DNA from 2 places in the Kosakonia sp. Marseille-Q7440 genome. Region 2 is predicted to be linked to the other one. Evidence: predicted binding sites of a transcription regulator. Region 2 holds the regulator's gene; the other holds the start of a gene.
What was found. The regulator ArgR, encoded in region 2, controls arginine synthesis, uptake and breakdown. The targets are predictions, from matches to a motif close to ANTGAATAAAAATACANT.
Positions count from the first base shown of each region.

Region 1: the regulator ArgR is predicted to act here: its motif matches at 8,613-8,630, upstream of argC (N-acetyl-gamma-glutamyl-phosphate reductase).

Region 1 is NZ_CBCPLT010000004.1:9,093-19,959, reverse strand. Features, by position in the region: gene metF (methylenetetrahydrofolate reductase) at 1-734, shown strand, start outside; gene fsa (fructose-6-phosphate aldolase) at 746-1,408, opposite strand; gene ACWPW2_RS21870 (helix-turn-helix transcriptional regulator) at 1,623-2,468, opposite strand; gene ACWPW2_RS21865 (phosphoethanolamine transferase CptA) at 2,550-4,283, opposite strand; gene ppc (phosphoenolpyruvate carboxylase) at 4,509-7,160, opposite strand; gene argE (acetylornithine deacetylase) at 7,414-8,565, opposite strand; gene argC (N-acetyl-gamma-glutamyl-phosphate reductase) at 8,736-9,740, shown strand; gene argB (acetylglutamate kinase) at 9,754-10,530, shown strand; gene argH (argininosuccinate lyase) at 10,606-10,867, shown strand, end outside.
Region 2 is NZ_CBCPLT010000002.1:622,686-633,552, forward strand. Features, by position in the region: gene aaeA (p-hydroxybenzoic acid efflux pump subunit AaeA) at 1-1, shown strand, start outside; gene aaeB (p-hydroxybenzoic acid efflux pump subunit AaeB) at 7-1,974, shown strand; gene ACWPW2_RS16885 (NAD-dependent succinate-semialdehyde dehydrogenase) at 2,058-3,512, shown strand; gene ACWPW2_RS16890 (barstar family protein) at 3,540-3,809, shown strand; gene ACWPW2_RS16895 (S6 family peptidase) at 3,971-8,053, shown strand; gene yhcN (peroxide/acid stress response protein YhcN) at 8,112-8,375, opposite strand; gene yhcN (peroxide/acid stress response protein YhcN) at 8,478-8,741, opposite strand; gene argR (transcriptional regulator ArgR) at 9,121-9,591, opposite strand; gene mdh (malate dehydrogenase) at 10,004-10,867, shown strand, end outside.

The DNA.
Region 1 (10,867 bases), on a different contig from region 2:
CGGTCACCTACGGCGCGAACTCCGGCGAACGCGACCGCACGCACAGCATTATTAAAGGGATTAAAGATCGCACCGGGCTGGAAGCAGTGCCGCACCTGACCTGCATCGACGCCACCCGCGATGAGCTGCGTGCTATCGCGCAGGATTACTGGAACAACGGCATTCGCCATATCGTTGCTCTGCGCGGCGATTTACCGCCGGGCGGTGGAAAGCCTGAAATGTATGCCACCGATCTGGTGAGCCTGTTAAAAGAGGTGGCGGATTTTGATATCTCCGTCGCGGCTTACCCGGAAGTGCACCCGGAAGCGAAAAGCGCGCAGGCCGACTTGCTCAACCTGAAGCGTAAAGTCGATGCGGGCGCCAGCCGTGCCATCACACAGTTTTTCTTCGATGTTGAGAGCTACCTGCGCTTTCGCGATCGCTGCGCCTCAACCGGTATCGACGTCGAGATCATTCCCGGCATTCTGCCGGTCTCCAACTTTAAGCAGGCGAAAAAGTTCGCCGACATGACCAACGTGCGCATCCCGGCGTGGATGTCGCAAATGTTCGCCGGGCTGGATGACGATGCGGAAACCCGCAAGCTGGTCGGCGCGAATATTGCCATGGATATGGTGAAGATCCTCAGCCGCGAAGGGGTTAAAGATTTCCACTTCTACACCCTGAACCGCGCCGAAATGAGCTATGCCATTTGCCACACTCTCGGCGTGCGCCCGGCCTGTAACGTTGCCGTTTAGTACGCGGAAAATTACAGGCTCAGGCTGCCAAACGCGCTTTGCCAGTCCTGCTCGAACTTCTCGACGGCGGATTCAACGGCGGGCGTATTGAGCATCTGTTTCGCCACATCGACGGGCAGGGTAATCGCCTCGCACCCGGCGAGCAGACAGTCGAGCGCCTGGCGCGGGGTTTTGAAGCTCGCCGCCAGCACTTTGCTCTCCGGCGCATGCAGGCTCAGCAGGGTTTGCAGCTCCTGCACCATGCGCACACCATCACCGCCCTGCGCATCGACGCGGTTAACATAGGGCGCGACATATTTGGCTCCGGCCAGCGCCGCCAGTAAGCCCTGCGCCGCGCTATACACCGCCGTGCCGAGCGTAACGATCCCCTCTTTTTTCAACTGCTTAATCGCCGCCAGCCCTTCGCCCGTTACCGGGATTTTAACCACGATACCCGGCAGCGCGTGATGAAGCCTTTTCGCCTCGCTTACCATGCCCTCTGCATCGCGGCTCATCACCTGGGCGAAGAGCGTCCCGTTCGCACCTATTGCCTGTTGCAGGCGCGGTAATACCTCCCAGAGCGGGGTTTTACCGGCGGCGATAATGCTCGGGTTGGTGGTGACACCAGCCAGCGGATAGATGCGCACAAGGCGCTCCACTTCCGCGATATCGGCCGTATCCAGATAGAGTTCCATCCTGCTTCCTCATCAATATGATCTGGCGAAAGCATACGGTCTGCGGGGCGGCGGCGGCTATATAACATTTCTGCCAAACACTGGACAAATGTACGCATGCGAATGAAGTGCGACAGCGCTCACAAAATGCAGTGCGGCCTGATGAAAAGCGGCTTCAGGCGCGGAGCGTAGAGCAGAAGCGGGTAGAAAAGCGTACAAAAATCCAGTGCAGGAGTTATTTGTTTCGTAGCTGGCTGTGGTAGTGCTGGCGATACTCCGAGGGCGAGCGTTCGGTGTTTTTACGGAACAGGCGGCAGAAGTAGTTGCTGTCGACAAACCCGCAACTGTGCGCCACCTCTTTGATTTTCAGGTCGTAGCCTTTAAGCAGCGTTTTCGCATGCTCAAGCCGGGTGTGGGTGAGATATTCACTAAAGCCGACCGCGCCGGTTTTCTGGAACAGATGGGAGAGGTAGTTGGGCGAGATGTAGAACGCCTGCGCGACCGACTCGCGGGTGAGCGGCATGGCGTAATGTTCGTCGATATAATCACGAATGGCTTCAAACAGCGCCTGGCTGCGCGATGCGGTATGGATCTGGCTGCCGAGCAGATCGTGGCAGTGGCTCAGCAGGCTGGTGACAATCAACCGCGCCGTGTGCTGCTCATCCGGCTGCATCTGCATTTCATGCAGCGTTTGCAGCAGAAAGGAGCCTACGCGCGGGCCGCGCCGGGCTACATGCTGCCGGGTCAGCGTCTGTAGTGCTGCGCCATCCCACTGCGTAAGGCTAAAGCAGAGTTGCTGTTTGCCAAACAGCACGCTTAAGCTCCTGGCCGGGGCCAGCCAGCGCGGGCAGTTCCAGCCGCCAGCGGGAACGTAAAGCACATCATGCTGCATCATTAATGCCGTTTCGCCAGCGATCGCCGAATCGGTCAGCGCCCCCTCAAGCACAATTTCAAGGCGTGGGAAATCAACCTGGCAGGCAAGCGCAGGCGCGGTTGCATTCACCGCCGCAAAGCGAATCTGCCCAACCGTTGTCGGGCCGTGGATCAGTCGGGAGAGGAGAGACGCAATATCGTGGCTCATGATGTTCCTGCGACAAAAAAACAGGCTCACCATAGCGCCAGGCCATAAAAAAAGCCATCCCGATGGGATGGCTTTACACGCTTACTGGTTGGCGGGGAGATCGCCGTACGGCAGCGCGTCGTAATCCCGTAACGCGTTTTTCTTATACGGGTTACCGATCCAGCGCGTCGCTTCAACGAACTGCGGGCTGACCACCGAGCGCGTGGCGTCATAGCCGTCGTAGCGCAGGCCTGCTAAATCAGACCAGGTGTGGATCAGCTGCGAACTGCTGTATTTACGGTTGAGATCGGCGGAGAAATCCCGCGGATGCGCCGCTTGCCACTTATCCGAAGTCCAGAGGATAAACGGAATGGTGTACATATGCCGCGTCGGCTCCGCTTCGTTACGCCCCTGAATGTTGTGCGGCGGCGTGTCATACACCTCTTCGCCATGATCGGAGAAGTAGAGCAGGAAGCCGTTCGGGTCGGTCGCTTTGTAATCATTAATCAGCGAGGAGACAACATGATCGTTAAAGCGGTTGGCATCGTCATAGTTGTTGTAAGTCTCGGATTGATCGGCATCCAGCCCCGGCGGTTGATGGTCGTGCTTATCCGTAAACTTGCCCCAGCCCTGCGGGTAGCGGAAGTCGTAGCGAATATGCGTGCCGAGCAGGTGCACAATGATGAACTTCTTCGGCGCAGGATCGGCGAGCACGGTTTTAAACGGCTTCAGCACGTTGGTGTCATATTCGCGGGCGCTCTGCGTACGCTGCTGGTTCATATAGAACTGCACATCCGTCTGTTTTGAAAAGACGGTCAGCATGGTGTTGCGCTCGGTCATCGTCTGCTGGTTGGTGATCCAGAAGGTTTTGTACCCGGCCTGCTTCATCATGTTCATCAGCGAGGGCTGTGTCAGATAGAGATCGGGATGCTGCTCATCGGCGAACGTCAGCGCCTGTTGCAGGATCTCAATGGTGTAGGGGCGCGAAGTCACTACGTTAGTAAAGAGGCTCATGCGCGGGTCGCTTTTATGCAGCGCATCCAGCTCCGGCGTGGTTTCGCGCGGGTAGCCATACAGGCTCATGCGGCCACGCTGCGTCGATTCACCAATCACCAGCACCAGTGTGCGCGGTGCATCGCCCGACTCATCTTTCAGGTTTGCCAGCGGCGGCAGGGCGTGGTTGCTGTCGAGCAGTCTGTTCAGGCTACTCAACTGGTTACGATACTGTACATAACCCATCACCAGCTGCCACGGCGCGGCAGGCTCCAGCTTGGAGGCTAATCCTGAGGCAGCCTTAGCGAGATCCTGCTTATATTTCAGCATGTTTATCGCAATCGGATTGAGGATCAGCCCATACAGCAGGGCGAAAGAGACAACCCAGCGCCACGGGTTAGGAATGTAAACCGGACGCAGGCGAGTCCAGAGGAAGATCGCGCCCGCGGTGTAGGCCAGCGCAATCAGCACCAGCTTCAGGCTGAAGTATTGCCCTAAAAACTCGCTCGCTTCATGGGTGTTGGTTTCGAACATCACAAACAACACGCTCTGCGAGAACTCCTGCCCGTAGATGACGTAGTAGGAGAGCATCGACAGCGAGGTGGCCCACAGCACCACACCAATGGCTGCGGCAATGGCGCGCGTATAGCGTGGGAAGAGGAAGACCGGGATCAGCCACAGTGAGCTGAAGAGAATGGAGTCGCGAAAACCATTGGTGCCGCTGTATCCGCTAACCAGGATAGCGACCTGCAGAACCGTGGAGAAGTACCAAAAATAGAGCAGAGCCCATCCAAGGGCTTTCACACTAAACGGTTGCTTAGCGTGAGTTTGTGTGGAGCGCATACGAAGTGCCTGTGCGAATAAATAGCGCTAAAACATAGCGGCTAAAGCTTAAGCAAACCTGAATCTCATCATTCAGGCGGATAAGTTGTAGAGAAACTCATCAAAGCGTGAGAATTTCGCGAGGAATATAAGAAATGTGAAGGATATATGACAACCATAATTTGCAGCATTTTTACCCAAAAGATAAAAATGCTGCAATCGGTTAACAAAAGCGGGGCGAGAGGATTAGCCGGTGTTACGCATCCCGGCGGCGACGCCAGCGATAGTCACCATCAGCGCCTGCTCGACGCGGCTATCAGGCTCTTTTTGCTGCTCTTCTGCCAGACGCGAGCGTTGCAGCAGCTCGGCTTGCAGGACGTTGAGCGGGTCGGTGTAGATATTGCGTAACTGGATAGATTCAGCAATCCACGGCAGATCGGCCATCAGATGCGAATCGTTGGCGATATCCAGCACCACTTTAATATCGGCTGCCAGCAGCTTACGCAGCTCTTTGCCCAGCGGCCACAGCTCTGGTTTTACCAGGCGCTGATCGTAATACTCTGCCAGCCACAGATCCGCTTTCGAGAAGACCATCTCCAGCATGCCAAGGCGCGTAGAGAAGAATGGCCAGTGGCGGCACATTGCCTCCAGCTCGCTCTGTTTGCCATCTTCCACCACTTTTTGCAGCGCCGCGCCCGCGCCGAGCCAGGCCGGCAGCATCAGGCGGTTCTGCGTCCAGGCGAAGATCCACGGAATGGCGCGCAGCGACTCGACGCCGCCGGTTGGGCGGCGCTTCGCCGGACGCGAACCCAGCGGCAGCTTGCCCAGCTCCTGCTCCGGCGTTGCCGAGCGGAAGTAGGGCACAAAGTCTTTGTTTTCGCGCACATAACCACGGTACATCTCGCAGGAGATGGCCGACAGCTCATCCATAATGTGACGCCATTCGGTTTTTGGCTCCGGCGGCGGCAGCAGATTGGCTTCCATAATCGCGCTGGTGTAGAGGGAGAGGCTGCTGATGGTCACTTCCGGCAGACCATATTTAAAGCGGATCATCTCGCCCTGCTCGGTGACGCGCAGACCACCTTTCAGGCTGCCAGGCGGTTGCGAGAGCAGCGCCGCGTGCGCCGGTGCGCCGCCGCGGCCGATAGATCCACCGCGACCGTGGAACAGCGTCAGCTCAATGCCCGCTTTCTCACAGGTTTTGATCAGCGCGTCCTGTGCCTGGTACTGCGCCCAGCTGGCGGCCATCACGCCCGCATCTTTCGCGGAGTCGGAGTAGCCAATCATCACCATCTGTTTGCCCTGAATAAAGCCACGATACCAGTCGATATTGAGCAGCTGGCTCATCACGTCATTGGCGTTGTTCAGGTCATCAAGGGTTTCAAACAGCGGTGCAACCGGTAGCGCGAAGCCGATACCCGCCTCTTTCAATAGCAGATGGACGGCCAGCACGTCGGACGGCGTTTTCGCCATCGAGATCACATAGGCGGCAATCGATCCGCGCGGCGCTTCGGCGATCACCCGGCAGGTGTCGAGCACTTCACGCGTCTCTTCGCTTGGCTCCCACTGGCGCGGCAGCAGCGGACGTTTGGAGTTGAGTTCGCGGATCAGGAAGGCCTGTTTATCGGCTTCTGACCAGCTTTCGTAATCGCCGATGCCGAGATAGCGGGTCAGCTCGCCCAGCGCTTCGGTGTGGCGGGTGCTCTCCTGGCGAATATCGATACGCACTAAAGGCACGCCGAAACTCTTCACGCGGCGCAGGGTATCAAGCAGTTCGCCGTTGGCGATAATGCCCATGCCGCAGGCTTGCAGGGATTTATAACAGGCGTAGAGCGGCTCCCATAGCTGCTCGTTTTGCGTCAGCAGCCCGGCAGGCTTCGGCAGCTTCTGCCCTTTCAGGCGCGCTTCCAGCCAGCTCTGCGTCGCGATCAGATCGCTGCGCAGCTTTTTCATCAGGTAACGATACGGCTCGCGGGCGCCTTCGGCACCGGCCAGTTCGCGCAGCTCATCGGTACACTCAACCATCGACAGCTCGGAAATCAGCAACTGGATATCTTTCAGGAAGAGATCGGTCGCTTTCCAGCGGCTAAGCAGCAGAACGTGGCGGGTGATATCGGCGGTGACGTTCGGGTTGCCGTCGCGGTCGCCGCCCATCCAGGAGGTAAAGCGCACCGGGACAAAATCGACCGGCAGCTTGTAATTAAGGTTCTCTTCCAGCTGTTCGTTCAGCTCGCGCAGGTAGTTTGGCACCCCTTCCCACAGGCTGTTTTCCACCACCGCAAAGCCCCACTTCGCTTCATCAACCGGGCTTGGGCGATTGCGGCGGATCTCATCCGTGTGCCAGGACTGGGCGATCAGCTGGCGCAGACGGCGCATCAGCTGGTGGCGCTCGTAATCGGCGATATCGCTGTTATCGAGCTGTTTTAAACAGGCGTTCACTTCCACCATTTTGTGGATCAGGGTGCGACGCGTGATCTCAGTCGGGTGGGCGGTCAGTACCAGCTCCAGCGAGAGGGATTCAATCGCATTGATAATGGTGGATTCGTTGAGATGAGGTTGGTCTTTCAGCTTTCTGATGGTGCGGGCAATCACTTCCGGGTTGCTGGCCGCTTCGCCTTTCGCTGAAATGCTGTGGTACTGCTCAGCGGTGTTCGCCAGATTCAGAAACTGGCTGAATGCGCGGGCCACCGGCAGCAGCTCATCATTAGAGAGATTCTGCAAGGTGGTGAGCAGTGCCTGGCGGTCGGTTTCGTTGCCGGCGCGAGAAGATTTGGACAGCTTACGGATTGTTTCGACGCGGTCGAGAATGTTCTCGCCCAGTGCATCCTTGATGGTATCTCCCAGCAGTTTGCCGAGCATACTGACATTACTACGCAACGCGGAATATTGTTCGTTCATGTTACCCCAGACACCCCATCTCATTTTGTTTTGTTATACCCGCCGTTGAGCAGATATAAGACACCGTCTTTTATAAAGCCACGTAAAACTCACTACGTCAATTGCGGCGAAATCGGTTCAGCAAACGAATAAATCACGGGAATTTATGAAAGTTAACACCCTTCGCTGCAGATAAGTTTCGCTTATGAAATGCACTATTTTGGCGCATAAAAATCCCCTCAGCAGAGGGGAATATTTATCTGTTTTGCCGCGCTTAATGCCAACAGAAATGGTGCACAACCTGGGTAATAAGCTCGCGCGTTGGCTTAATAAAGCGCGTTTCCAGGTATTCATCCGGTTGGTGCGCCTGGTTAATGGAGCCAGGGCCGAGGACCAGCGTCGGGCAGAGAGTCTGGATAAACGGCGCTTCGGTGCAGTAGTTCACCACCTCCGTTTCAACGCCAAGCAGTTTTTCCACCACTTCCACCAGCTGATGATCCGTCGGGCATTCGTAACCGGGGATTGGCGGATGGAGTTCAAAAACATTCAGGCGGCCCGGCCAGCGGGAACTGACCGGCTCCAGCGCTTCATTAAGCAGACCGTTGAGATCGTCAAGCGTCATCCCTGGCAGCGGACGAATATCCATATGTAATTCACAGCAGGCGCAGATTCGGTTTGCCGCATCACCACCATGAATATGACCGAGGTTAAGCGTTGGATAGGGAACGGTGAACGCCTCGTAGTGATAACGCTCTTTCAGGTTGTCGCGCAGGGTCAGAATATGGCCGATGGCATCGTGCATCAGCTCAATAGCGTTGACGCCGCGCGCCGGATCGCTGGAGTGTCCAGACTGGCCAAGAATGCGAATGGCGTTGGAGATATGGCCTTTATGGGCGCGAACCGGCTGCAGTGAGGTTGGCTCGCCGATAATCGCGCAATCCGGGCGCAGCTGCGTATTCTCAGAGAAGTAGCGCGCACCCGCCATGCTGGTCTCTTCATCAGCGGTAGCGAGGATGTAGAGCGGCTTGCTCAGTTTTGTCACATCGACGTCACGCAGGGCATCAAGAATAAAGGCGAAGAAACCCTTCATATCCGCTGTGCCAAGGCCGTAGAGCTTGTTGTCATGCTCGGTCAGGGTGAAGGGATCGCGCGTCCAGCGCCCATCGTCAAACGGCACGGTGTCCGTATGGCCGGTCAATAACAGCCCGCCCGCGCCGCTGCCGACGCTGGCAAGCATATTGAATTTGTTACGTGTGCCGGGTACCGGCTGCACTTCAACAGTGAACCCAAGATCGCCAAACCATCCTGCCAGCAGATTGATTAAAGACGCATTACTCTGATCGAGTGCTTCTTCCGTTGCGCTGATCGACGGAGTGGCAATCAGGGCGCGGTAGATCTCGATAAATGGCGGCAAATTCATTTTCATTGTTGACATACCTGAGTTCGTGATAGTATCAATATTCATGCAGTAAATGTGCATAAAAATACAATAATGTTGAGCGTATGGGAACCCGTAAGGCGACTTTGCTCAGCGACGCGGGAGGGAGAACGCACCCTTCCAGATCCGAACATGACGTAAGAAGGTAGACCGCACCGATGTTGAACACATTAATTGTGGGTGCCAGCGGTTACGCCGGCGCAGAACTTGTGTCCTATGTAAATCGCCATCCTCATATGAACATAACCGCTTTGACGGTTTCTGCGCAAAGTAATGATGCAGGAAAATATCTCTCCGATTTACATCCGCAGCTGAAGGGCATTGTCGATCTGCCGCTGCAGCCGATGGCCGATATCAAGGATTTTCTGGCCGGTGTGGATGTGGTGTTCCTCGCAACCGCCCACGAAGTGAGCCACGATTTGGTGCCAGATTGCCTGGCGGCTGGCTGCGTGGTGTTCGATCTCTCTGGCGCGTTCCGCGTGAACGATCCCGCGTTTTATGAAACCTTCTATGGCTTTACCCATCAGCATGCCGATCTGCTCGAAAAAGCGGTTTACGGCCTGGCGGAGTGGAACCATGACAAAATCAAAGAGGCGCAGCTGGTTGCCGTGCCAGGTTGCTACCCGACAGCGGCGCAGCTCTCGTTAAAACCGCTGATCGATGCGGGCCTGCTGGATCTTAATCAGTGGCCGGTGATCAATGCCACCAGCGGCGTTAGCGGCGCAGGGCGCAAAGCCGCGCTCTCTAACAGCTTCTGTGAAGTGAGCCTGCAGCCGTACGGCATCTTCAACCATCGCCACCATCCGGAAATCGCCACGCATCTCGGTACGGACGTGATCTTCACGCCGCATCTGGCAAGCTTCCCGCGTGGGATCCTGGAAACCATCACCTGCCGCTTAAAACCGGGCGTGACCCATGCACAAATCGCGGCTGTGTTCAAACAGGCTTACGACGGCAAACCGCTGGTGCGTCTGTATGAAAAAGGCGTCCCGGCGCTGAAAAACGTGGTCGGCCTGCCATTCTGCGACATCGGCTTTGCCGTGCAGGGCGAGCACCTGATTGTGGTGGCGACGGAAGATAACCTGCTGAAAGGCGCGGCGGCGCAGGCGATGCAGTGTGCCAATATTCGTTTCGGCTATGCTGAAACCCAGTCTCTTATCTAATCGAACAGGCGTGATGATGAATCCATTAATTATTAAGCTCGGTGGCGTACTGCTGGATAGCGAAGAAGCGCTGGAGCGTTTGTTTACTGCCCTGGTGCAGTACCGCGAAGCCCATCAGCGCCCGCTGGTGATCGTTCACGGCGGCGGCTGCGTGGTGGATGAGTTAATGAAGCAGCTCAATCTGCCGGTGAAGAAGAAGAATGGCCTGCGCGTGACGCCTGCCGATCAGATTGACATCATTACCGGCGCGCTGGCGGGCACCGCCAACAAAACGCTGCTGGCGTGGGCGAAGAAACACCATATCGCCTCGGTTGGTCTGTTCCTTGGCGATGGCGACAGCGTCAGCGTTACCCAGCTGGATGAAGAGCTTGGCCATGTCGGTTTAGCGCAGCCTGGCTCGCCGAAGCTGATTAACACCCTACTGGAGGGCGGTTTCCTGCCGGTCGTCAGCTCCATCGGTGTGACCGATGAAGGCAAGCTGATGAACGTTAACGCCGATCAGGCGGCAACGGCGCTGGCGGCGACCCTTGGCGCAGATCTGATTCTGCTCTCCGACGTGAGCGGTATCCTTGATGGCAAAGGCCAGCGCATCGCCGAGATGACCGCAGCTAAAGCAGAACAGCTGATTGCCCAGGGCATTATTACCGATGGCATGATCGTGAAAGTGAATGCAGCGCTGGATGCGGCGCGCACGCTGGGTCGTCCGGTGGATATCGCCTCCTGGCGTCACGCCGAGCAACTGCCGGCGCTGTTTAACGGCACGCCGATCGGCACCCGTATTCTGGCTTAATCACAGACACACTTATGTAGGCCGGATTAGCGCAGGCGCCATCCGGCAAAACGTAGAAAAAGAAGGAAGCATATTATGGCACTTTGGGGCGGGCGTTTTACTCAGGCAGCGGATCAACGGTTCAAACAGTTCAACGACTCTTTGCGCTTTGACTACCGCCTGGCGGAGCAGGATATCGTTGGCTCTGTGGCCTGGTCCAAAGCGTTAGTCACCGTTGGCGTGATGAGCGAAGCCGAGCAGCAGCAGCTGGAAGAGGCGCTGAACACCCTGCTGGAAGAGGTTCGCGCCAACCCGGAGCAGATCCTGCAAAGCGACGCGGAAGATATTCATAGCTGGG
Region 2 (10,867 bases):
ATCGCTATGGGGCTGTTCTCTATCGCCAGCCAGCATCTGCGCTTTGCCTGCAAGCTGGCCGGCGCGGTGGTACTGGCGCTGTTTGTCGGCTTTCACTTCCAGCTTGAAACACCGCGCTGGGCGGTGCTGACCGCGGCGATTGTTGCCGCCGGGCCCGCTTTTGCGGCAGGCGGCGAGCCATACTCCGGGGCGATCCGCTACCGGGGCATGTTGCGAATCGCCGGGACCTTTATCGGCTGTATCGCCGGGCTGACCATCATCATTATGCTGATCCGCACGCCGCTGCTGATGCTGCTGGTGAGCTGCATCTGGGCGGGTTTTTGTACCTGGGTCTCCTCGCTGATACGCGTTGAGAACTCCTACGCCTGGGGGCTGGCGGGCTACACGGCGCTGATCATTGTTATCACCATTGAGCCTAACCCGCTGCTGGCACCGCAATACGCCGTGGAGCGCTGTAGTGAGATCGTGGTGGGGATTTTGTGCGCGATTGTCGCCGATCTGCTCTTTTCGCCGCGCTCGGTGAAGCAGGTGATCGACCAGGAGCTCGATAGCCTGCTGGTGGCGCACTACCAGTTGATGCAGCTCTGTATCAAGCATGGCGACAGCGAAGAGGTCGATGCCGCGTGGGCAGCGCTGGTTCGCCGCACCGCCGGGCTGGACGGCATGCGCAGCAACCTGAAGATTGAATCCTCCCGCTGGGGGCTGGCGAACCGCCGTCTGAAGGTGATCAATACGCTGTCGCTGACGCTGATTACCCAGGCGTGCGAGACCTACCTGATTCAGAACACGCGCCCGGATCTGATCACCGATACCTTTCGCGAGCTGTTCGACGAACCGGTCGAAACGGTGCAGGACGTACACCGGCAGTTAAAACGCATGCGCCGGGTGATTGTCTGGACCGGCGAGCGCGACACGCCGGTGACGCTCTACAGCTGGGTTGGAGCAGCGACGCGCTACCTGCTGCTTAAGCGCGGCGTGATTGGCAATACCAAAATCAGCGCCATCGAAGAGGAGGTGCTGCGGGGCGAAGCGGTGGTGAAAGCGGAATCCGCTGAGCGTCACCACGCGATGATTAACTTCTGGCGCACCACTCTCTCCTGCGCCCTCGGTACGCTCTTCTGGCTGTGGACCGGCTGGACCTCTGGCAGCGGGGCGATGGTGATGATCGCCGTTGTCACTTCGCTGGCGATGCGGCTGCCCAACCCGATTATGGTGGCGAAAGATTTCGTTTACGGCATGTTGTGGGCATTACCAATAGGCGCGCTCTACTTCCTGGTGATCCTGCCCGCCACCCAGCAAAGCATGCTGCTGCTCTGTATCAGCCTTGCGGTGCTGGCCTTCTTTATTGGTATCGAAGTGCAGAAACGGCGGCTGGGATCGATGGCGACGCTGGCGGGCACCATCAATATTCTGGTGCTGGATAACCCGATGACCTTCAAGTTCAGCTTCTTCCTCGACAGCGCGCTCGGGCAGCTGGTGGGTGTGGTGCTGGCGATAACGGTGATCCTGCTGGTGCGCGATAACTCGCAGGCGCGCACCGGACGCGTGCTGCTTAACCAGTTTGTCTCGGCGGCGGTCTCGGCGATGACTACCAACACCGCCCGGCGTAAAGAGAACCATCTTCCGGCGCTCTATCAACAGCTCTTCCTGCTGCTGAATAAGTTTCCCGGCGATGTGGCGAAGTTCCGCCTGGCGTTAACGCTGATCATTGCCCACCAGCGGCTGCGCGATGCACCGGTACCGATCAATGACGATCTCTCGGCGTTCCACCGACAGTTGCGCCGCACTGCCTCTGAGGTGATCGCCGCCGGATCCGATACCAAACGGCGTCGCTACTTTACCCAGTTGCTTGAAGAGTTGGCGGTCTACCAGCAGAAACTGCGTGAGTGGAATGCCTCGCCGCAGGTGACGGAGCCGGTCGAGCGGCTAACCGGCATGCTACATAAGTATCAACACGCGCTAACCAGCAATTAATGACAAAGCCGACGCCCTAAGCGTCGGTTTTTTTATGACTATACTTCACTGGAGAATCAACACACCGCAGATCAGGAGAACTCATGAGCACGCAGGCATTGCAGGAGAGTGCGCTTTTTCAGACCGGTTATCTGGTCGATGGCGTCTGGAAAACCCTGGAGACCACCTTTGAGGTTCTGAACCCGGCCAGCGGCGAGGTGATCGCGCGCGTGGCGAAAGCGGGGAAAAAAGAGACCGAAGAGGCGATTGCCGCCGCAGCGCGCGCCTTTCCCGCCTGGCGGGCAAAAACCGCCAAAGAGCGCTCAACCATTCTCTATCGCTGGTATGAACTGATTATCGAGAACAAAAGCTGGCTGGGGCGCTTGATGACCAGCGAGCAGGGTAAACCGTTGAAAGAGGCGGAGGGCGAAGTTGAGTACGCCGCCAGCTTTATTCAGTGGTTTGCCGAGCAGGCCAAACGTGCCAACGGCGAAATCATCCCGCCGGTTAAGCCGGGATCGCGCATTCTGGCGACCCGTGAACCTGTCGGCGTGGTGGCGGCAATTACGCCGTGGAATTTCCCGATGGCGATGCTGACCCGCAAGCTCGGCCCTGCGCTGGCCGCAGGCTGCACCGGGGTGATTAAGCCCGCCAACAATACGCCGCTGAGCGCCTTTGCGCTGTTAACGCTGGCGAAAAAAGCGGGCGTTCCGGATGGCGTGCTGAACGCGGTCGCCGGGACAACTTCTGAGATCAGCGATGCCATTATGGCAAGCCCGGAGGTGCGCAAAATCTCCTTCACTGGCTCAACGGCGGTGGGCAAAACGCTGGTGCGCAACGCTGCCGAGACGATGAAAAAGGTCTCAATGGAGTTGGGCGGCAACGCGCCCTATATCGTCTTTGACGATGCGGATATCGATGCCGCAGTGCAGGGCGCGGTGGCGAACAAGTTCCGCAACGCAGGCCAGGTGTGCGTCAGCGTTAACCGCTTCTATATCCAGGAGGGAGTCTATGAGGCGTTTACCCGCAAGCTGAGCGAGGCGGTTAAGGCGCTGAAAGTGGGCAATGGCATGGATGAGGGCGTGGTCGTCGGCCCGCTGATTGAGTCCTCCGCCGTCGATAAAGTGCGTGAACATGTTGAAGATGCGGTGGCGAAAGGCGCGAAAGTGCTGACCGGTGGCGAACCCCACGCGCTGGGCGGTAACTTCTGGCAGCCGACGGTGCTCGGTGATTGTAGCGATGGCATGAAACTGGCGCAGGAAGAGACCTTCGGCCCGCTTGCCGCTTGCTTCCGCTTCACCAGCGAAGAGGAGGTGATCAAACGCTCCAATGCCACACCGTTTGGGCTGGCGGCCTACTTCTATACGCAAAACCTGCAACGGGTGTTCCGCGTTTCGCAGGCGCTGGAGAGTGGCATGATCGGCGTGAACGAGTGCGCAGTGTCGACCGAAGTCGCGCCCTTTGGCGGCGTGAAGGAGTCGGGGTTAGGCCGCGAAGGCTCCGTGCTGGGGTTAGACGAGTTTATGGAAGTGAAAACGCTACATTTAGGCGGCTTATAAACAGTGGAACGGCAGATGATGGAGAGCATGAAAACCTACACTTTCGATTTCAAAGAGATCGCCGATCAGCGCGCCTTCTACCACGATTTTTGCCGCCAGTTCGCCCTTGAAGAGGAGAAGGTGCACGATCTCGATTCGCTGTGGGATGCGGTGATGGGGGAAGCGTTACCGCTGCCGCTGGAGATTGCTTTTATCCATCTGCCGGAGAAGAAGCGCCGCCGTTTCGGGGCGCTGATCCTGCTGTTTGATGAAGCGGAAGAGGAGCTGGAGGGCGCGCTGCATTTTAATGTGCGCTAGTCGCTCCCTATTTTCAGAATATATAAATATCTCGCTGTGCTAGAGTTAATTCGCGACGGGCAAAGAGCCTGTCGCGATAAATATAATAAGTAGGGGCTTATTACTATATTTTCAATGTAGAGCAATATTTTCTTCTATTACTAAACCAAAGGATGGTTAGTATGAAAAAAATATATTCGCTTGAAGTCACACTATCACTCTGTTTATCACTCTTTTTCCCTTCCTGCGCACTGCATGCGAAAGCGCGCATTGTTCAACGCTCCGTGGCGAATGCCGATATTCCTTATCAGACCTATCGTGATTTCGCGACCAATAAGGGGGCTTTTTATCCGGGAGCCAGGGATGTGCCCATTTATAATAAATATGGTCAGACGGTTGGCCGGTTAAATCAGGCGCCGATGCCCGATTTCAGCAGCGTAAATAACACCACGGGTATCGCTACACTTATTCACCCGCAATATGCAACTACGGTGCATCATAATCCCACGTCATATCTCAGAACCCTGGAATTTGGTCATCATCCTTATGAGCTGGCAGACAGAGAGAGTATTCGGCTAAAGGACTTTAGCGTTATTCGCTTAAATAAAGTGGTGACGGAGGTGGCGCCTGCCGCGATAGCCCCCTTGAATATGCCGCTTAAAACGCTGCATGACGAGGCGCGTTTTCGTCTCTTTTACCGCATGGGCTCCGGCAGACAAAAAGTGAGCGATGCCGCGGGAAAGCGGAGCGATATTCAGGGGGCGTATCGTTTTCTCACCGGCGGAACTATCGGGCAGCCGCGGATTAACCTTTATCAACTATTGGTGATCAACTCCGGTGATGTTTTTGACCCTAAAAATGGTCCGCTGGCGAGCCACGGCGCACTGGGCGATAGCGGCTCTCCGCTCTACGCCTGGGATAGCCTGAATAACCAATGGATCGTGGTCGGTTCATTAAGCATGCTCTATCTGGGGCCTCTTGAGCAGACCGCGTACACCTTTGTTGATCCGCAATTCATTCAGCAGACAAGGGATAAATATGCCAGCGCGGCGATAGAAAACAGGCAATACAATGCGCTGTTTATCTGGCGATACAATGCCGCCACAGGCACGGGCACGTTAACCCAGGGGAGAAACACTTATGCCATGCAGGGCAAGGGCACAGAGAGCACCCGCAGCGGTAACGATCTGATTTTTCGCGGCACGGACGCTATTTTGATGTTGCAGGATAGCGTCGATCAGGGCGCGGGAAGCTTAACCTTTTATGGCAATGCCAGCGTCTCGCCGATGCAGGCGCAGACATGGACCGGCGGTGGCGTCAATATCGCTTCCGGCGCGACAGTAAAATGGCTGGTGAACGGCACCGACGGCGATAACTTGCATAAGGTGGGTAAAGGGACGCTGAATATTAACGCGGTGGGCGTCAATCCGGGCGGGTTAAATGTCGGTGACGGAACCGTGGTGCTTGCCCAGCGTCCCGATGCACAGGGCAGGGTGAGGGCATGCAGCGTGCTGCGCATCGTCAGCGGCAGGCCGTTAGTGGTGCTTCGCGATGGTCAGCAGGTCGATCCCGATTCGATTACGTGGGGCTTTCGCGGCGGCAGGCTGGACGTTAACGGCAATGCGCTCACCTTCCACCAGCTCAATGCCGAAGATTACGGCGCCGCGCTGATTAACCGGGCAGCAAAGCGGGCTGATATCAATTTACGCTATCAGCGCGCTATCGACACCATTCCCGTCTACGAGTGGTCCTACTCGCGAACAGGGAAGGTCGGCGAGTTATATGGGTACCGTAATTCCAATACCGGCACCAATGATTACTTCATTCTTAAAACGCCTGACTATGACTGGTTCCCGGACAATCAGCACAGCAATGAACACTGGGAGTTTGTCGGTCACGATCATCAGCAGGCGATCCGCACCCGGTATGAGCGCCTCAAAGATGAGGATTATATCTATCACGGCCAGCTGCGGGGAAATCTTAACTTCACTAACCGTGTCGCACCCGGAACGCGAGGCGCGTTGATCCTGGATGGCGCAGTCGACATAGCCGGTGATTTTACGCAGCAGTATGGTCGGCTGGTGTTTCAGGGACATCCTGTTATCCATGCCTATAACACGCCGGAGATTGTTGAAAAACTGCGTTCGCTGAGGGATTTCTCGCTGCGCAGCGAGCCGGTCTCGTTTACGCAGCCGGACTGGGAGCGCCGCATCTTTCACGTCAATCGGTTAGTGCTTGATTATGCCTCGTTCGACCTCGCCAGAAATGCGTCGCTGACTGGCAATATTGAGGCCAGAGGCTCGGCTATCACGCTGGGTAGCTCTACACCCTATATCGATATCAATGATGGCAATGGCGTAGTGAACGTACCGCGCCGGGGCAGCTCAACGGGAGCGCTTGATGAGGAGCTTAGCCGCTTCTGGGGGCACATAAACCTCTCTGCGCACTCGACACTTGCCATTCGGGAGAAATTTACCGGCACGGTTTACGGACAGGATAGCCAGGTGACGGTTTCATCGCGGGATGCCACGTTTGATGGATTCAGCCAGTTTAGCCAAACCCCGCTCACCCTTGAGGAGAATGCACGGCTGACCGCAACGGGCGGCTGGGGCAGTGACGCTACGGTGACCGTCGGCTCTTCCGCCTCGCTACTGCTGGCGGCAAACCCTGTTGCGGCGGGGCGCGTTACCCCTACGCTCTATGCGCTCAAGAGCAGTGCGACGTATGAACTTAATGATGAAAGCACGCTTAACGTGGCCCCCTTCGCTTCTCTGTGGGGGCATATTCACGCCGTAGGCGAGGCGTTCATCCGCTTTGGTGAGAGTGACGTGCCGCGGCTTGTTCAGGGGCTTACGCCGGGGCAGAAGGGGAGCGTGGCCAGGCTCTTCGGTTTTAAGAGCAGCTGGATTGGTTCACTCTCTGCGCCGCGCGCGCGCTTAAGCCTCAATGCGACGCGGTGGCAGCTACGCCGTGATTCTGAGGTCGGCAAACTCTCTGCTTCGCGCTCGCTGGTGGGGCTTTCCGCAGGAAGATACCGCTTTAATACCTTAAAAATTGGTGAGTTAGAGGCCAATGATACGGGGTTCGCCCTGCGTACGGACCTGCAAAGCAGCGATAAAATCGTTATTAGCCAGCGTGCGGGTGGTCGCAATAACGTTCTGTTTCTTGATGTGCTCAAGCTCTCCCGACGCCTCCAGGGGCTGCATCTTCCGTTGATTACCGCCCCGCGCGGCACGCCCGTTTCGCTCATTACGGCGGCAAAAGCGGTGCGGGGGTTTAGCAAACTTGAGCCGATTATCAAACAGCAAGAGGATGCGCTAAGCACGCAGTGGATCCTGACCGGTTTCAGGCAGACGCCCGATCCCGCCGCCATTGCCAAAGCCAGACGCTTTTTTGCCATGAGTTATAAGCGCTTCATTACGGAAGTGAATAGCCTGAATAAACGCGCCGTGCAGTTGCGGGAGAAGGGCGGGCATGCGGGAGCGTGGGCATTCACGCAGCGCCATAACGGCACCGGCAAAGGGAGCGTAAACCACCACGACGCCATGACCTGGTCGGGTATCGACAGAAAAAGCGCCTTGCCAGGTGCCGATCTCTTTTCTGGCGTCTATATGAGTTACGCCACTCAGCAGTTGAGCGGCGCAAGCGTGCAGGGAAGCAGTCGCGATTTCGGCGCAGGCTATTACGCCACGTTGCTGAGCAAATCCGGTTTCTATCTCGATACCGCCGTGAAATATGTCCACTCATTCAATCACGACTGGCTGGCGTTCAGCGGTCTTAACGCGCGCGATTACCGCACTAACAGTTGGTTAGGCGGCGTTGAAGCGGGTTATCACTATCCGTTGACCCGGCATGCCTATATCGAACCGCAGGCGGGGGTGGTGCTGGGCAAGCTCTCCGGTGCCACGCTTCACTGGCACGATCGCGGCCTTCCTCTCACCCTGCATCGCCGGAGCGCGATCCCGTGGGTGGGGCGTGCAGGGATCGTGGCGGGTGCGCACTTCTGCGATGACGATCGGGCGATTACGCTGCGGGCAGGGTGGCATTATGAGACTGAACTGCGGCCAGATGGCGATATCATCCTTCATGACGACGCAGGCAATATGCGGGTTAAAGCCGGGCGTGACGGGCGCATACACTACCATGCCAGCATTGATGGGCAGGTGAGCGATAACCTCCACATGGAGCTTGATGTCGCGCACTCAAGGTTTGGCAACATGGATGCGGAGCAGGCTATCAACGCGCAGGTGCACTACTACTTCTGATAAAAAAAAGCCCCTGCCAGGGGAGGCAGGGGCAAGTCGTCGGACAGACGACGAGGGTTTATTTGTACAGTTCAGCCGTCACGTGGGTGTGAGAACCGGTGCGGGCTTCAATAATGCGGTAGCTGCTTGCGCCAGCCTGGTCGGCTTTCGCAGAGAGTTCCTGACGGATATCCATCGGTACACCGGCAATCTGTGAAACAGAGACGGTACCTACGGATTGCAGGTTGCTGGCCTGCTCGCTGTTAACCAGCGTTGCGGCACCTGCGCCGAACGAGATCAGGGAAGCAAGGCCAAGGGATGCGATAATCAGATTGCGTTTCATACTGTTTTCTCCTGAAGAGAGACTCAACGGCGAGAAGGGTTAAACGTCTTTTTTTATGCCTGGTGCCGTTGAGCGATTAATTCATAGGGTTTGGGGTAAAACTTATTTGTAGAGTTCTGCCGTCGCGTGCCAGCGGTCACCGCTGTGCGCTTCAATGATGCGGTAGGAGGATGCACCCTGCTCTTCCGCTTTTTTGCTCAGCTGCGCGTTCATGTCCATCGGTGAAGAGGCGATGGCGCCGACGGAGACGGTACCCAGAGACTGGCGGTCTTGCGCCTGGTCTGCATTGATCATGTCAGCGGCAAAGGCGCCGAATGAGAGTGCTGAGAGGATACCCATAGTTGCGATAGATGATTTGATATTCATAATGCTTACCTCGTCGTATTCTTTTCTTTGAATTTTTCCAGGGGCTCGTTTTGTGACCCCCATCACGAAATCAAGTATACACTAATCACGCGAATAATTAATACCAAGCTAATTATAACTACGACGAATACATATAACGCATGGCGGTTTTTATAACCTGACAGCATAAAAATTTTGCTTAAGGCGAGGAATTAGTTAACGAGGATTAATAAAATCAGCGAGATAGATTGCTTTGATTTTTTGTGCGGTGCTATCGGCTGCGGCAGGGTAATGAAACGAAAAATCGCACTATTTGTTAAATGATATGGGGTGGAAAGTCGCCTGAAAGGGAAGAAATGCCGAACATTCCCCCTCAGCGGGAACCGAGGGGAATGCGTGGTTAAAGCTCTTGTTCGAAGAGGACGAGGATCGCTTCGTAGAGATCTTTAACGGTAAAACCGCGGGCTGGGGTGGTGAAGATGGTGTCGTCACCGGCGATGGTGCCAAGGATCCCTTCCGCTTTACCCAGCGAGTCGAGCAGACGCGCGATCAGCTGCGCAGCACCCGGACTGGTGTGGATGACCACCACCGCATCGTTGTAATCGATGTCCAGCACCAGGTTCTTCAGCGGGCTGGAGGTCGTCGGCACGCCCATCTCAATTGGCAGGCAGTAAACCATTTCCATCTTCGCATTACGCGTGCGCACCGCGCCGAACTTGGTCAGCATGCGTGAGACTTTGGACTGGTTGATATTGTCGAAGCCCTCTTCTTGTAAGGCCTGGACAATTTCACCCTGGGAACTGAATTTCTCTTCTTTTAAAAGCGCTTTAAACGCCTTCACTAATTCTTCTTGTTTAGCCGAGCTTCGCATAAGTCACCCGTAATATGGCTGTGAAAATAACATTATTATGCATATTAATGAATTTTTATGCAAACATTGTGCAGATAAATATGCTGAAAAGTTATGGGGAAGGGCGCGAAGTTTAGCAAATTCTTTCGTTAAGGACATCAGCATGTGGCTTACGTCGCAAATAAGAGTAAAAAGTAAATTAAATGTTATAAATATGATGTTATTTTGGTGAATTCTACAGCTATATTATAAACTCGTTAAGTTAGTTGCTTAGCTTGCCGATCTGACGGTCGTATTTAACCCTTTTATAAAATCGCTACAGTGGGCTGTGCCGCGTTATTTTGGCGCACTTATTGTCATAATTAGCAGGGTGAATTAAGGTCGCCGCAGCGGAGTAACAATATATTTAGCTAACCATAATAAGGAGTTTAGGATGAAAGTCGCAGTCCTCGGCGCGGCCGGCGGTATCGGCCAGGCGCTTGCCCTACTACTGAAAACACAACTGCCTTCAGGTTCAGAACTCTCCCTCTACGACATCGCACCTGTCACTCCCGGTGTCGCTGTAGACCTCAGCCATATCCCGACCGATGTAAACATTAAAGGCTTCTCCGGTGAAGATGCGACGCCAGCGCTGGAAGGTGCCGACGTGGTGCTGATCTCCGCAGGGGTTGCGCGTAAGCCGGGTATGGATCGCTCTGACCTGTTTAACGTGAACGCCGGTATCGTGAAAAACCTGGTGGCGCAGGTGGCAAAAACCGCGCCGAAAGCCTGTATCGGTATCATTACTAACCCGGTCAACACTACCGTCGCGATTGCGGCTGAAGTGCTGAAAAAAGCGGGTGTCTATGACAAGAACAAACTGTTTGGCGTGACCACGCTGGACATCATTCGCTCCAATACTTTTGTTGCTGAGCTGAAAGGTAAGAAACCAGCAGAGATTGAAGTGCCGGTTATTGGCGGGCACTCTGGCGTGACAATTCTGCCGCTGCTGTCGCAGATCCCGGGCGTGACCTTCAGCGAGCAGGAAGTTGCCGATCTGACCAAACGTATTCAGAACGCGGGCACCGAAGTGGTGGAAGCGAAGGCGGGTGGCGGTTCAGCAACCCTCTCCATGGGCCAGGCGGCTGCACGCTTTGGTCTGTCGCTGGTTCGCGCCCTGCAGGGCGAGAGCGGCATCGTTGAGTGCGCCTATGTTGAAGGCGATGGCGAACATGCGCGTTTCTTCTCGCAGCCGCTGCTGCTGGGTAAAAACGGCGTTGAAGAGCGCAAGGCGATTGGCCAGCTCAGCGCGTTTGAA